Regions from separate parts of the Micromonospora sp. WMMD956 genome, predicted to be linked through region 1. Evidence: riboswitches for the same ligand, from Rfam matches in the RefSeq annotation. Region 1 holds a riboswitch; each other region holds the start of a gene.

Region 1 (4,174 bases):
GCACGTCGGTCGACGGGTCAGGGAGCGGCGATGCTCGGTGGGGCGCCCGCGCCGAAGGACCAGCCCTCGACGCTGCCCGGCGCGGGGTTGTAGCTGGTCGCGCCGGACGTGCTGTAGGACCAGGCGCCGCCGCTCGGCGCGTGCCAGTACGACCAGTACGCGGTGACGGGTGGAGTGTTGACGCACGGCTCGGTCGCGGCGGTGGGCTTGCCGTTGATCCGGCACACGAACGCCAGTCCCCAGCGCGAGGTTCCGGTCACGGTGAAGCCCGCGCCCTGGAGGGCGGCCAGCCCAGTCGCCGGGTCGCCGAGGGCGCAGGCCACCTGGACCCCGCCGCCGAGGGCGGCGAAGTCGACCACCACGGTGACCCCCGACGTGCCGGTACACGCGGCGGCGTGCGCGGCCTGCGGCGCAGGCTCGACGGCGGTCAGCGCGACGGCGGCGACGGCGGCGGCCAACAGTCCGGCAAGCCGCCTACGAATGACGATTCGAAACATGGGTCCTCCCCGAGAGCAGACGAATGAGAATCAGGCGAGCGACGGAACGGCTCACGGGCAGTCGGGGGTCGGTGCGCCGGTCGTCGCGCCGGCGGCGGACAGGTGGGCGTACCCAGCGCCGGTCAGACCGAGGACGGCCTGCGCGGTGGCGCGGGCGGCGGTGGCCGGGTCGAAGGCGCCGCCGTCGAAGTCGACCGCCCCCCGGTCGGCTGACGCGCCGGCGCAGTCGACCTGGAGTCCGGCGAGGAACGTGCGGGCCCGCGCCCAGGCCAGCGGCCGGTGACCATCGCGCAGCGCCTGCGCGGCGAGCCCGGTGCTGTTCGCGTTCGGTGTTCCCCCTACGTTGGCGAACCCGCCGTTCGCGCCCTGCACCGAGAGCAGCCAGCGCAGCCCCGGGGCGGCGTCGGCCCTGCGGCCGGCCGCCCGCAACGCCTGCACCGCGAGCGCGGTGGCGTCCACGTCGGAGGTGCAGACCGGCTGGGCGGGCAGCAGCGGGTAGCCACCGTCGGCGCAGCGGGTGCCGGCCAGCCAGGACGCGGCCGCTGCCGGCACGCCCTGTGCGGTCCGGTCCAGCGCGAGGATCGCGAAGGACTGACTGAAGGCGTTGCTGTAGTCGCCGAACGCCGACCGGTCGGTGAACCGGCCGGTCGGCGACTGGAGCGAGCGCAGGCGGGCGACCAGGTCCACCCCGCCCACATCCGTCGGGTCACCGCCGCGCACCGCGACGGCGAGGGCGAGTTTGGCGGTGGCGCCGACGTACGCCTCGGTCGTGCCGTCGCCCACGTAGGCGTCGCGGACGTCCGGCCGGCTGACCCAGGCCAGCGCCCGCGTGCCGGAGTCGTCGGCGACGCCGGCAGCGGCGAAGGCGAACACCGCGTCGAGGGTGAGCCCCTGGTCCGGGTAGGCGACCCCGTCGTAGACCACCTCGAAGCGTTCCCCGTCGATTAGTTGCCGGGCCAGCCACCCGGCGGCGGCCTCCGCCCGGGTCGGGCCGGCGGGCGCGGGAGCGGCGAGCGCGGGCGTGGTGACTGTGAGGGCGGCGAGCACACCGCAGAACAGCGCGAGCAGGCGGTGCCGGCTCAGGCGAACGACCATCGGAAGCGCCTTTCCGGCCCGGCGGTCGTCAGAACCCGAACGACCACCGTGGCACGGGGTCGACCGGGACTCCGACCCGTGGGCCACGACGGGTGGGGGAGCGAAATCGCGGGCACGTCGGGTATTCGGGCTTGTCATCGGAGCACACCCCGATGGCCTACCGTTGCGGGCCAGCGCCGGACTTCGACCGGACTTCCCCCTACGCGCACGCTGATGAAGTTGTCGCGTCAGTCTGGCCGGGCGGGGCAGCACGTGTCAATGCGTTGCCCGACATCAACACACGGTGACCATCGCGACAGGGTGACACGGTCGCTCGGCCGTGCCGGGCGGGACGGTGTCGGCGTCCCGCCCGGCCTGCGCTCACCTGCCGCGAAGCTCGACGGCGGCGGCGGCGAGGTGCGCCAGAGACGCCTCGACCTCGGGATAGCTGCGGGTCTTCAGGCCGCAGTCGGGGTTGACCCACAGCCGCTCGGCCGGCACCACCGCCAAGGCCCGGCGAAGCGCCTCGACGACCTCGTCACGTGGCGGGACCCGGGGCGAGTGAATGTCCCACACGCCTGGCCCGACTCCGCGGTGGTAGCCGGCCGCGGCTAGGTCGCCGAGGACCTCCATCCTCGAGCGGGACGCCTCGATGCTGGTGACGTCGGCGTCGAGGGCGTCGATGGCGGCGATGATCTCACCGAACTCGGAGTAGCACAGATGGGTGTGGATCTGGATGTCGTCGGCGACACCGCTGGTGGCCAGGCGGAACGCGCCTACCGCCCAGTCCAGGTAGGCATCCTGGTCCGCCGCGCGCAGGGGCAGGGTTTCCCGCAGGGCCGGCTCGTCGACCTGGATCACCCGGATGCCGGCCGCCTGAAGGTCGCGGCACTCGTCACGCAGGGCGAGGGCGATCTGGTCGGCGGTGACGTTGATCGGCTGGTCGTCGCGCACGAACGACCAGGCGAGGATCGTCACCGGTCCGGTGAGCATGCCCTTGACCGGCCGGTCGGTCAGCGATTGCGCGTAGGAGGACCAGGCGACCGTCATGGGAGCCCTGCGGGCCACATCGCCGTAGATGACCGGCGGGCGGACGCAGCGGGAGCCGTACGACTGCACCCAGCCGTGCTCGGTCGTGGCGAAACCGGTCAACTGCTCACCGAAGTATTGGACCATGTCGTTGCGCTCCGGCTCGCCGTGCACGAGTACGTCGAGGCCCAGCCGCTCCTGGAGCCGGATGACATGCTCGACCTCGGCGCGCATCCGCTGGACGTAGCCGGAGTCGTCGAGCCGGCCGGACCGGTGTGCGGCGCGGGCCGCACGCAGCTCGGCGGTCTGCGGGAACGAGCCGATGGTCGTGGTGGGCAGCGGCGGCAGGTGCAACCGGGCCTGCTGGACCGCCGCCCGCCGCCGGTGGTCGCCCCGTTGCCTGTCGCCTGGGCGCAGCGCGGCGAGCCTGCCCCGCACGGTGTCGTCGCGCCACGCTTTCGGGGCGGGTGGTAGCGGTTCAGGCAGCGGCGTCGTGCCGTCGCGCAGGGCGCGGCCGAGCAGGACGACCTCGTCGACCTTCTGCCGGGCGAAGGCCAACCGCCGTCGCAGCTGCGGATCGAGCGTGGTCTCGGCGGCGAGGTCCACCGGCGTGTGCAGCAGGGAGCAGGAGGTGGACACGGCGACGTGGTCGGCGAGCCCGGTGACCGCGGCACCGGTCGTTATCGCCGCCCGAAGGTCGGTGCGCCAGACGTTGCGACCGTCGACGAGCCCGGCGACGATCGTCTTGCCGTGCAGTGGGCCGGCTCCGGCGAGACGTCGCAGGTTGCCGGGCCCGGCAACGAGGTCCAGGCCGAGCGCCTCGACCGGCGTGTCCAGCAGCGCGGGCAGCGCGTCACCGAGTTCCCCGAAGTAGGTGGCGACGAAGATCCTCGGCCGCTGCCGCACGGAGCACAACCGCATGTAGGCATCGTGTAGCGCCTCGATCTCGGCCGTGGTGCGGTCGGCCACGTAGGCGGGTTCGTCCAGCTGAACCCACGTGACACCGGCGGCGGCGAGGGCACGGAGAACGTCGGCGTACACGTCGACGAGTTCGGCCATCCGATCGAATGACTCGACGCCTGGTGTGGAGGTCTTGGCCAGCAGCAGGAACGTGGCGGGCCCGACCAGCACCGGTCGGCTCTCGATACCCAGTGCGCGGGCTTCTCCGTACTCACGCAACGCCTTGTCGGGGTTCGCGGCGAAGACGGTGTCGGGTCCGATCTCCGGGACCAGGTAGTGATAGTTCGTGTCGAACCACTTCGTCAGTTCCAGCGCCGGTTCGGCGTCGACGCCGCGGGCCATGGCGAAGTAGGTGTCGAGCCCTGACAGGCCGAGTCGGGCGAAGCGTCGTGGGACCGCGCCGACGGCCACCGCCGTGTCGAGGACGTGATCGTAGTAGGAGAACGTGTTCGACGGGATCGCGTCCAGGCGGGCGTCGCGCAGCGTCCGCCAGACCCCGGCGCGCAGCGCGACCGAGGTGCTCTCCAACTCCGCGGCGTCGATGCGGCCCGCCCAGTAGGCCTCCACGGCCTTCTTCAGTTCACGGTTACCACCGATACGTGGATAACCGAGCA
Region 2 (4,174 bases), 640 kb from region 1:
ACCGCGACATGGAGGTCGTCGCGGTGGAGCTGCCCCTCGCCGACGTGCGGCGGGTGGCGCAGGAGCGGTGCGGGCTCGCGCCGGTCGACCTGCGGTTCCAGGGGCTGCTGCCGGTGTCCCCGTCCGCCGCGCAGCTCTGGCGCAACACCACGCGCTATCTCACCCAGGTGGCGCTGCCGGGCGCCGCGTTCGGGACGAACGCCCTGGTGCAGGCGGAGGCGACGGGCCTGCTGGTGGCCGTCGCGCTGGCCACGTTCCCCAACACGACGATGACCGAGGCGCCGACGCGCGGCGCGGGGGCCGTCGCGCCGGCCGCGGTCCGTCGCGCGGTCGCCTACATCGAGCAGTACGCGGACCAGGCGCTGACCCTGACCGACGTGGCGGTCGCGGCCGGGCTGGGCGCGCGGGCGCTCCAGCATGCCTTCCGGAAGTACCTCGACACCACGCCGACGCGCTACCTGCGACGGGTGCGCCTGGAACGGGTGCACAGCGACCTCCAGGCCGCCGAGCCCGGCGCGGGCCTCACCGTGGCCGCCGCCGCCGCGCGGTGGGGCTTCGCCCACCTGGGCCGGTTCGCCACCGAGTACCGCCGGGCCTACGGGCAGCCGCCCAGCCAGACCCTGCGGGGCTGACGGACGGCGCGAACCCCGGCCCGTCGGCCGCGCCGGTCGCCGGCGGGGGAGGAACCGCCCCGGCGTGCCGTTGCGCGGCCCGCCCGCGCCGGGTGGCTAGGCTCCCTCGTGACTGAGGGATGTGGATAAGTGACTTGCAGTAATAATGGCCCGCCGGTGCTCACCCGGTTCTCGACCAGCGATCCGGCCGAGGCGGCGCACGTCTTCGAGACCTCGTACGGCCGCAGCGTGCGACTGGCCGCGGTGCCGACCGGGCTTCCGCTGCGCCACGACCGGTGGAGCACCGGCGCGTTCTGCATCGACGACATCAGCATCTCCCTGGACCTGCGGGTGCAGGCGGAACCGCTCGGGTACGTCCTGCTCGCCGCCCCCCGCCGGGGGTGCTTCGGGCACCGGTGCGACGGGGTCGACGAGCTGATCGGGCCCGGCGAGGTCGGCGTGCTCTACCAGCCCGACCTGCCCGGCTCCTCGTGGTCCAGCGACGTGGACGTGACCTCCGTCCTGCTGGACCTCTCGCTGTTCGACCAGGTCGCCCGCGTCGACCCGGACCGCCCGCTGGCCCCCCTGCGGTTCGCCAGCTTCCGGCCGGTCTGCGCCGATGCCCAGTGGCGGTGGCGGCGGACCGTCCGGTACGCGGAGTCCGTCATCGCCGCCGGTGGCGCGCCGGGCGCGTCCCCGCTCGTGCTCGGCGGCCTCGGCCGCCTGCTCGCCGCGGCCACGCTCGCCGCGTTCCCCAGCAACGCCGTCGTGGCGGACCGGTCATGCGACCGGACCGACGCCCACCAGGGGACCCTGCGCCGGGCGATCGCCTTCATCGAATCGGCCGCCGGGACCGACATCGGTCTCGTCGACATCGCCCGCGCCGCCGCCACCACCCCCCGCGCGGTGCAGCTCGCGTTCCGCAGTCAGCTCGGCACGACCCCGCTGGCCTACCTGCGCCGGGTGCGGCTCGATCTGGCCCGCCAGGAACTGACCCGGGCCGTGCCCGGCGACGGCGTCTCCGTGGCCGTGGTCGCCGCCCGCTGGGGATTCGCCGACCCGCGCCGCTTCGCCGCCCGCTATCTCGCCACGTACGGGGAGCTGCCCGGCCGGACGCTGCGCCGCTGACGCGGGTTAGCATCGCCGGCGGCACGATCATGCGAGGTGCCCCGCCTGCGCGGGGAGAATCGGGAAGCCGGTGTGAATCCGGCACGGGCCCGCCGCGGTGACCGGGGAGCCACCGTCCACGCGCGAGGAGCGCAGCCACTGGCCGTGCGGCTGGGAAGGCGGACGGGCAGGCGTCGATCCGGGAGTCCGAAGACCGGCCTCGCGTCGACCGCCCACCCGTCGAGGTGGGCCGAGCGCAGCGGGAGCCTGCCTGTGGAACTCTACGACGCCATCCGCCGCCGCCGGGACGTCCGGGCCCAGTTCACCGGGGAGCCGGTGCCGGCCGACGCCCTGCACCGGATCCTCGTCGCCGCGCACGCGGCGCCCAGCGTCGGCTACTCGCAGCCGTGGGACTTCGTCCTGGTCCGGGATCCCGCCGTCCGCCGCCGGTTCCACCGGCACGTGCAGGCCGAGCGGGCCGCCTTCGCCGCCACCCTGGACGGCGCGGCGGCCGAACGGTTCGCGCGTATCAAGATCGACGGGGTGCTGGAGTCGACGCTGTCGGTCGTCGTCACCTACGACCCGCAGCGCGGCGGCCCGGCCGTGCTCGGTCGGCACGCCATCGCCGACGCCGGCCTCTACTCGGTCTGCCTGGCCATCCAGAACCTCTGGCTCGCCGCCACCGCCGAGGGGCTGGGCGTCGGGTGGGTCTCCTTCTACCGGGAGCCGTTCCTCGCCGAGCTGCTGGGCGTGCCGGCCGGCATCCGGCCGGTGGCCTGGCTCTGCGTCGGGCCGGTGACGCACCTGGAGACCGTGCCCGACCTGGAGCGGCACGGGTGGCGGCGGGGCCGACCCCTCGCCGAGGCGCTGCACCACGACCGCTGGGCGCGACGGTCGGCTGACCGACCGAACAGCTAATTCAGGTACGTCTATGCGGCGGCTAGGCTGACGTCGCCCTGAGTCATCGCTTAGCTACGTCGGGAGGAGTTCCATGCGTACCACCGTCAAGGTCCTGGCCGCATCCGTCCTCGCCACCCTGGGTCTGGCCGCCGCCGCCACCCCGGCCCTCGCCGCCGCCCCGGCACCCTTCTGCGAGTCCGGCGCGTCGCAGTTCTACTGCGACGCCAGCAGCACCGGCACGACGACGTGGACCGTCACCTGGTACTCCGGCAGCGTCGGCACCTTCACGACCGCCGGGTCGACCCTCTTCGCCACCTGCCCGGCCAGCAACCTCGGCCACCCCGTACGGGCCAGCTACAGCTACTTCGACGGCAGCGCCACCCAGTACAGCGGGACCACCCAGTTCATCTGCCGCAGTGGCCCCTGGCTGTAGCCGGCCCCGTCCGGCGTACGCGCGGACCCGCGTACGTTGGAGACCCGCTGCGGCTGCCCGGTTTGCGACCGCTTCTGCCGGGAAGTCGGACGGAATGCGGGCACTCTTGACGAAACTCGAACAGGCCTCGACGCTGGACCGGACCGGTGACCGGCTGCAACGCGTCGTCCAGGCCACCCTGCGCCCGCAGCGGGTGCGTGACCTGCTGCACGGCGTCTTCATCGGTCATCCGCTGCACCCGGCACTGGTGCAGGTGCCGGTCGGCTCCTGGATCAGCGCGGCCGTGCTCGACCTGATGCCCGGCCAACGCCGGGCGGCCACCGCCCTGGTCGGGCTGGGCACCGTCAGCGCCCTCCCCGCGGCGATCGCCGGCCTCAACGACTGGGCGGCCCTCTCCCGGGAGCAGCGCCGCGTCGGACTGGTGCACGCCGCCGCCAACGCGGTCGGCCTCACCCTGTACGCGGGTTCGCTGGCGGCCCGGCTGCGCGGGCGGCACGGCACGGGGCGGGCGCTGGCGTACCTCGGGCTGGGCGCGGCGAGCGCGGGGGCGTACCTCGGCGGGCACCTCGCGTACAAGCAGGGGGCGCAGGTCAACCAGAGCATCTCCGAGCTGCACCGGATCGGCGAGGGCTGGCACCCGCTGGCGGACATGGCCAACCTGCCGCAACGGAAGCTGGTCACCCGCGAGGTCGACGACGTCTCGGTGATCCTCTACCGGCACGGCGACGAGGTCACGGTGATGCTGGAGCGCTGCCCGCACCAGAGCGGCCCGCTCGGCGAGGGCGACGTCACCGAGATCGACGGGCACGCCTGCGTCGTCTGCCCGTGGCACGGAAGCGCGTTCCGGCTCAACGGTGGCGAGGTCATGCACGGGCCGTCCGGTAACGACCAGCAGATCCTGCCGACCCGGGTGGTCGACGGGGTCCTGGAGGCCCGGCTGCCCTGAGCCCGGGCCCCGCCGCGCCCCGCGCGCCGGCTGGGGTCAGTCCCGGCGGTGCCGTCCGGTGACGAGGGCCCGCGCGCTGTTGGTGGCCCGGACGACCGCCGGCCGGCGGCGCAGGCCGAGAACCGCCCCGATCTGCGCCCCGACGATGCTGGCGACGGCGAGCACCGCCGAGACGGC
Region 3 (4,174 bases), 2.7 Mb from region 1:
GCGTCGGCGTCGATGCCGGTGCCGGTGCTGGCGCTGGTGTTCGCGTCGGCGTCGGCGGCCCAGCCGAGGGTCTCCATGGCGACGACGAGCCGCCGGGCCAGCCCCTCGATCAGGTCGACGGCGTCGGCGGCGGTGCCGGCGGGGCCGTCGGCCACGTCGGTCAGCTCCTTCGGCACGGCGATGCGCCGTCCCGGCTCGGCGAGCAGGGCGGCCTCGTCGAGGCCGTACGCGGCGGCGAGCGCCTGGCGCAGGCCGGGCAGGGCGCGCACCCCGCCCCACACCTGGGGGGCGCGCAGCACGGCGAGGACCAGGTTGACCCGCGCCTCGCCGGTGGGCGCGCCGCCGAGGACGTGCAGGCCGTCGCGGATCTGCACGTCCTTGACCTCGCACAGGTACCCGTCGAGGTGCAGCACGAAGTCGTCGAAGTCGTCGGCGGCGGGCATGTCGGCGGTGTGCAGGTCGTGGTGCAGCTCGGCGGCGCGCACCAGGTCCCAGATCTGCGCCCGCACCGTCGGCACCTTCGCCGGGTCGAGGGCCTGCACGGTGGCGTACTCGTCGAGGAGCTGTTCGAGCTTCGCCAGGTCGCCGTACGTCTCGGCGCGGGCCATCGGCGGCACGAGGTGGTCGACGACGACGGCGTGGGCGCGGCGCTTGGCCTGGGTGCCCTCGCCGGGGTCGTTGACGATGAACGGGTACACCAGCGGCAGGTCGCCGAGGACGGCGTCGGGGGCGCAGTCGGCGGCCAGGCCGAGGCCCTTGCCGGGCAGCCACTCCAGGGTGCCGTGCTTGCCGAGGTGCACCACGGCGTCCGCGCCGAACCCGCCGTCCGCCTCGGGCGCGGCCAGCCAGCGGTACGCGGCGAGGTAGTGGTGGCTGGGCGGCAGGTCGGGGTCGTGGTAGATGGCGATCGGATTCTCGCCGAAACCGCGCGGCGGCTGGATCGCCAGCAGCACGTTGCCCAGCCGCAGGCCGGCGAGCACGACGTGCCCGTCGTCGACGTACAGCTCGCCGGGCGGCTCGCCCCAGTGCTCGCGGATCCGCTCCCGCAGCGCGGCCGGGACCGCCTCGAACCAGCGCCGGTAGCTTGCCTGCGGCACCCGGGCGTCGGCGGCGGCGAGCTGCTCGGGGGTGAGCCACTCCACGTCGTGACCGCCGGCGGCGATCAGGGCGTGGATGAGCGCGTCCCCGTCGTCGGGCACCGGCCGGTCGCCGAGGTGGTAGCCGGCGGCGGCGAGCGCGGCGAGCAGCCGCACCGCCGAGGCGGGGGTGTCCAGGCCGACGGCGTTGCCGACCCGGGAGTGCTTCGTCGGGTAGGAGCTGAGCACGATCGCCAGCCGCTTCTCGGCGTGGGGCACGTGCCGCAGCCGGGCCTGGCGCGCGGCGATCCCGGCGACCCGGGCGGCCCGCTCGGGGTCGGGCTCGTAGACCGACAGCCCGTCGGCGTCGATCCGCTTGAACGAGAACGGCACGGTGACGATCCGGCCGTCGAACTCGGGGATGGCCACCTGCATGGCGGCGTCCAGCGGGGACAGCCCGGCGTCGCTGCCGGCCCACTGGTCGCGGGTGCTGGTGAGGCAGAGCGCCTGCACGATCGGCACGTCGAGGGCGGCGAGCGCGCCGACGTCCCAGGCGTCGTCGTCGCCCCCGCCGGAGGCGTCGGCGGCCACCGTCCCGCCCGCGGCCAGCACGGTGACGACGAGGGCGTCGCAGCGGGCGAACAGCTCCAGCGGACCGTCGCCGGGAGCCAGCCCGCGCAGCGAGCCGCAGAAGACCGGCAGGGGGTTCGCCCCGGCGGCGTCGACGGCGTCGGCGAGGGCGTCGACGAAGGCGGTGTTCCCGGCGAGGGCGTGCGCCCGGTAGAAGACGATCCCGACCGTCGGCCGCTCGGGCTTGACGGGCCGCTCGCCGTGGACGCCGTGCCCGGGGGTGGGCGCGGGCGGGGCGAAGCCCTCGCCGGTGAGCAGCACCGTGTCGGAGAGGAACCGGGCCAGCTCGGCGAGGTTGCCCGGCCCGCCCTCGATCAGGTACGCCAGGGCCCCGGTGGCCACCCCTGAGGCCACGGTGGACGCGGCCATCAGCTCCGCGTCGGGCACCGCCTCGCCGCCGAGGACGACCGTCGGCACCCCGGAGTCGAGCACGGCCGCGAGGCCGTCCGGCCACGCCTGCCGGCCCCCGAGCAGCCGTACGACGGCGAGGTCGACGCCGTCGAGCAGCGCCGGCACGGCGTCGGCGGCGACCCGGGCGGGGTTGGCCAGCCGATAGCCGACGCCGCTGGCCCGGGCGGCGAGCAGGTCGGTGTCGGCGGTGGACAGCAGCAGGATGCGCACGGAGGGCTCCGGAGAGTGACGCACGGGGCGGCGGGCAGGCCGCCTGCGGGCAGGCGTGGGCGCGGGTTCAGCGGGTACGGCGGGCCTGCGGCCGGCTCACCGGCGCGGGCCGGGGCGCCGGGGGCGCAGCGCGGCGCGGCACCCGGGGCGCGGGCTCAGGTGCGGCGACGGGGCGCGGGCAGGCTGCCGCGCGCCAGCAGGCGGCGACGGTGTACGTCGATGTGCGAGACGCCGTGCGTCATCGGGTCCTCCTCGGGTGTCCACGCCCTGGGGTCGCTCCGACGGCCGAAGTATCCTGGCTTCCGGATCGACGCTCTCCCCCGGCCTTCCAACCGCAGACGCACGGCCGTGACTCACGAGGGGGGATCGCTCCCCGGTGACAGTGGCGGGACCGCGCCGGAATCGCACCGGCTTCCTTCACTGCCGTCAGGCCGCGAATGCTGCCACACCCGACCGCCGCCGGTCAACGCCGGGCTCCCGGCCACCCCACCCCCCCAACTACATCGATGCCTGACAATTGCATCGGGAATCGGATGCGGCGAAAGCAAATGTCGTACGCCGATGGATGCGGTTCGTTCCGCGCGCATTTCCCCGCCGCCTGCCCGCGGGCTGGCTAGGCTGATTCCGATCATCGCCCGCCGGCGCGGGACGGGACTTGCCCGAAGGGAATCCGATCAGTGGCGACGCAGGTCATCGTGCTCAACGGCGGCTCCAGCTCGGGCAAGTCCGCGATCGTCCGGTGCCTCCAGCGCATCCTGCCGCACCCGTGGATCAGTTTCGGCGTGGACGACCTGATCGCCCGGCTGCCGCCGGCCCTGCTGGGCAGCCCCGCCGGGCTGAGCTTCGGCCCGCACGGCGAGGTCGACGTCGGCGGGGACTTCCTCGCCGTGCAGCACGCCTGGCTGGTCGGCATCGCCGCGATGGCGGACGCCGGGGCGCGGATCATCCTGGACGAGGTCTTCCTCGGTGGCGGCGCCTCCCAGGAGCGGCTCGGCGGCTACCTGGCCGACGTCGAGGTGCTGTGGGCCGGCGTGCGGTGTCCCCCGGCGGTCGCGGCGGCGCGGGAGATCGCCCGGGGCGACCGGGTGATCGGGATGGCGGCGACGCAGGCCGAGACCGTGCACGAGGGGGTCCGCTACGACGTCGAGGTCGACACCGCCCGCACCGAGTCGCTCGACTGTGCCCGCGCCATCGCCGCGCACGTGCGCTGAGCGACTCGGTGCGGCGGGCCGGCGGCGCCCGGGGTCAGCGCGCCCGGCGCTCCGGGTGCGCCCGGTTCCAGGCCCGCATCCGCTCCGGGTACCCGGTCCGCGCGGCCTCGTACAACGGAACGGCGTGCCGCTGGGCGATCTTCGCGGCGGCCCGCGGCGACCCGGTCCGCCGCCGGATCCACTCCCCGTCGTGGGCTATCGCCATCACGGTGGTGTCGGTCGCGGTGGTCTCCGGCTCCAGGTAGAACTCCACGCCCCGGCGGCTGCGGACGAACGCCTCCAGGGCGGCCAGGTCGTCCGGCGTCGCCTCGCGGTCGAGCTTCGTCGGGATCCCGTCGGCGACAGGTCGGCGGCGGCTGAACCAGCCCATGCCCGGCTCCTCTCCTCGGCGTGCCCTCCAGTGGAGCATCCCCGCCTGGCAGCCTGCTGGACGCGGGATGTGAGGAAGCTGACCCGGCTCGCCTCCCCGTACACTCGCCCGGTGGCGGCGTGGCGGGCGGTGGCGGCCCGGGACAACGCCGACTGGTGCGACGTGGTCGGCCGGGCCCACGGCCTCGCGGGGGCGCGCGACGCGGACGCCTGGTCGGTGCCCCGCCGTTCCCCGCAGTGGTATCCGGACGCGGTGACCCTGCGCCC

What was found. A riboswitch is a leader RNA that binds a small molecule or an ion and turns the genes downstream of it on or off. The one in region 1 is predicted to bind cobalamin.
Region 2: linked by a shared signal. The riboswitch ahead of bluB (5,6-dimethylbenzimidazole synthase) and the one ahead of O7628_RS16255 (peptidase) in region 1 are both predicted to bind cobalamin.
Region 3: linked by a shared signal. The riboswitch ahead of cobN (cobaltochelatase subunit CobN) and the one ahead of O7628_RS16255 (peptidase) in region 1 are both predicted to bind cobalamin.

What each region holds. Positions count from the first base shown of each region.
Region 1 is NZ_JARUBI010000005.1:3,534,138-3,538,311, reverse strand. Features, by position in the region: gene O7628_RS16260 (hypothetical protein) at 18-497, opposite strand; gene O7628_RS16255 (peptidase) at 549-1,592, opposite strand; cobalamin riboswitch at 1,691-1,825, opposite strand; gene metE (5-methyltetrahydropteroyltriglutamate--homocysteine S-methyltransferase) at 1,953-4,174, opposite strand, start outside.
Region 2 is NZ_JARUBI010000005.1:2,890,544-2,894,717, forward strand. Features, by position in the region: gene O7628_RS13340 (AraC family transcriptional regulator) at 1-632, shown strand, start outside; gene O7628_RS13345 (helix-turn-helix domain-containing protein) at 789-1,739, shown strand; cobalamin riboswitch at 1,757-1,956, shown strand; gene bluB (5,6-dimethylbenzimidazole synthase) at 1,992-2,636, shown strand; gene O7628_RS13355 (hypothetical protein) at 2,710-3,051, shown strand; gene O7628_RS13360 (Rieske 2Fe-2S domain-containing protein) at 3,146-3,997, shown strand; gene O7628_RS13365 (LysM domain-containing protein) at 4,034-4,174, opposite strand, start outside.
Region 3 is NZ_JARUBI010000005.1:6,221,270-6,225,443, reverse strand. Features, by position in the region: gene cobN (cobaltochelatase subunit CobN) at 1-2,327, opposite strand, end outside; cobalamin riboswitch at 2,616-2,745, opposite strand; gene cpt (chloramphenicol phosphotransferase CPT) at 3,005-3,538, shown strand; gene O7628_RS27160 (hypothetical protein) at 3,573-3,908, opposite strand; gene O7628_RS27155 (hypothetical protein) at 4,020-4,174, shown strand, end outside.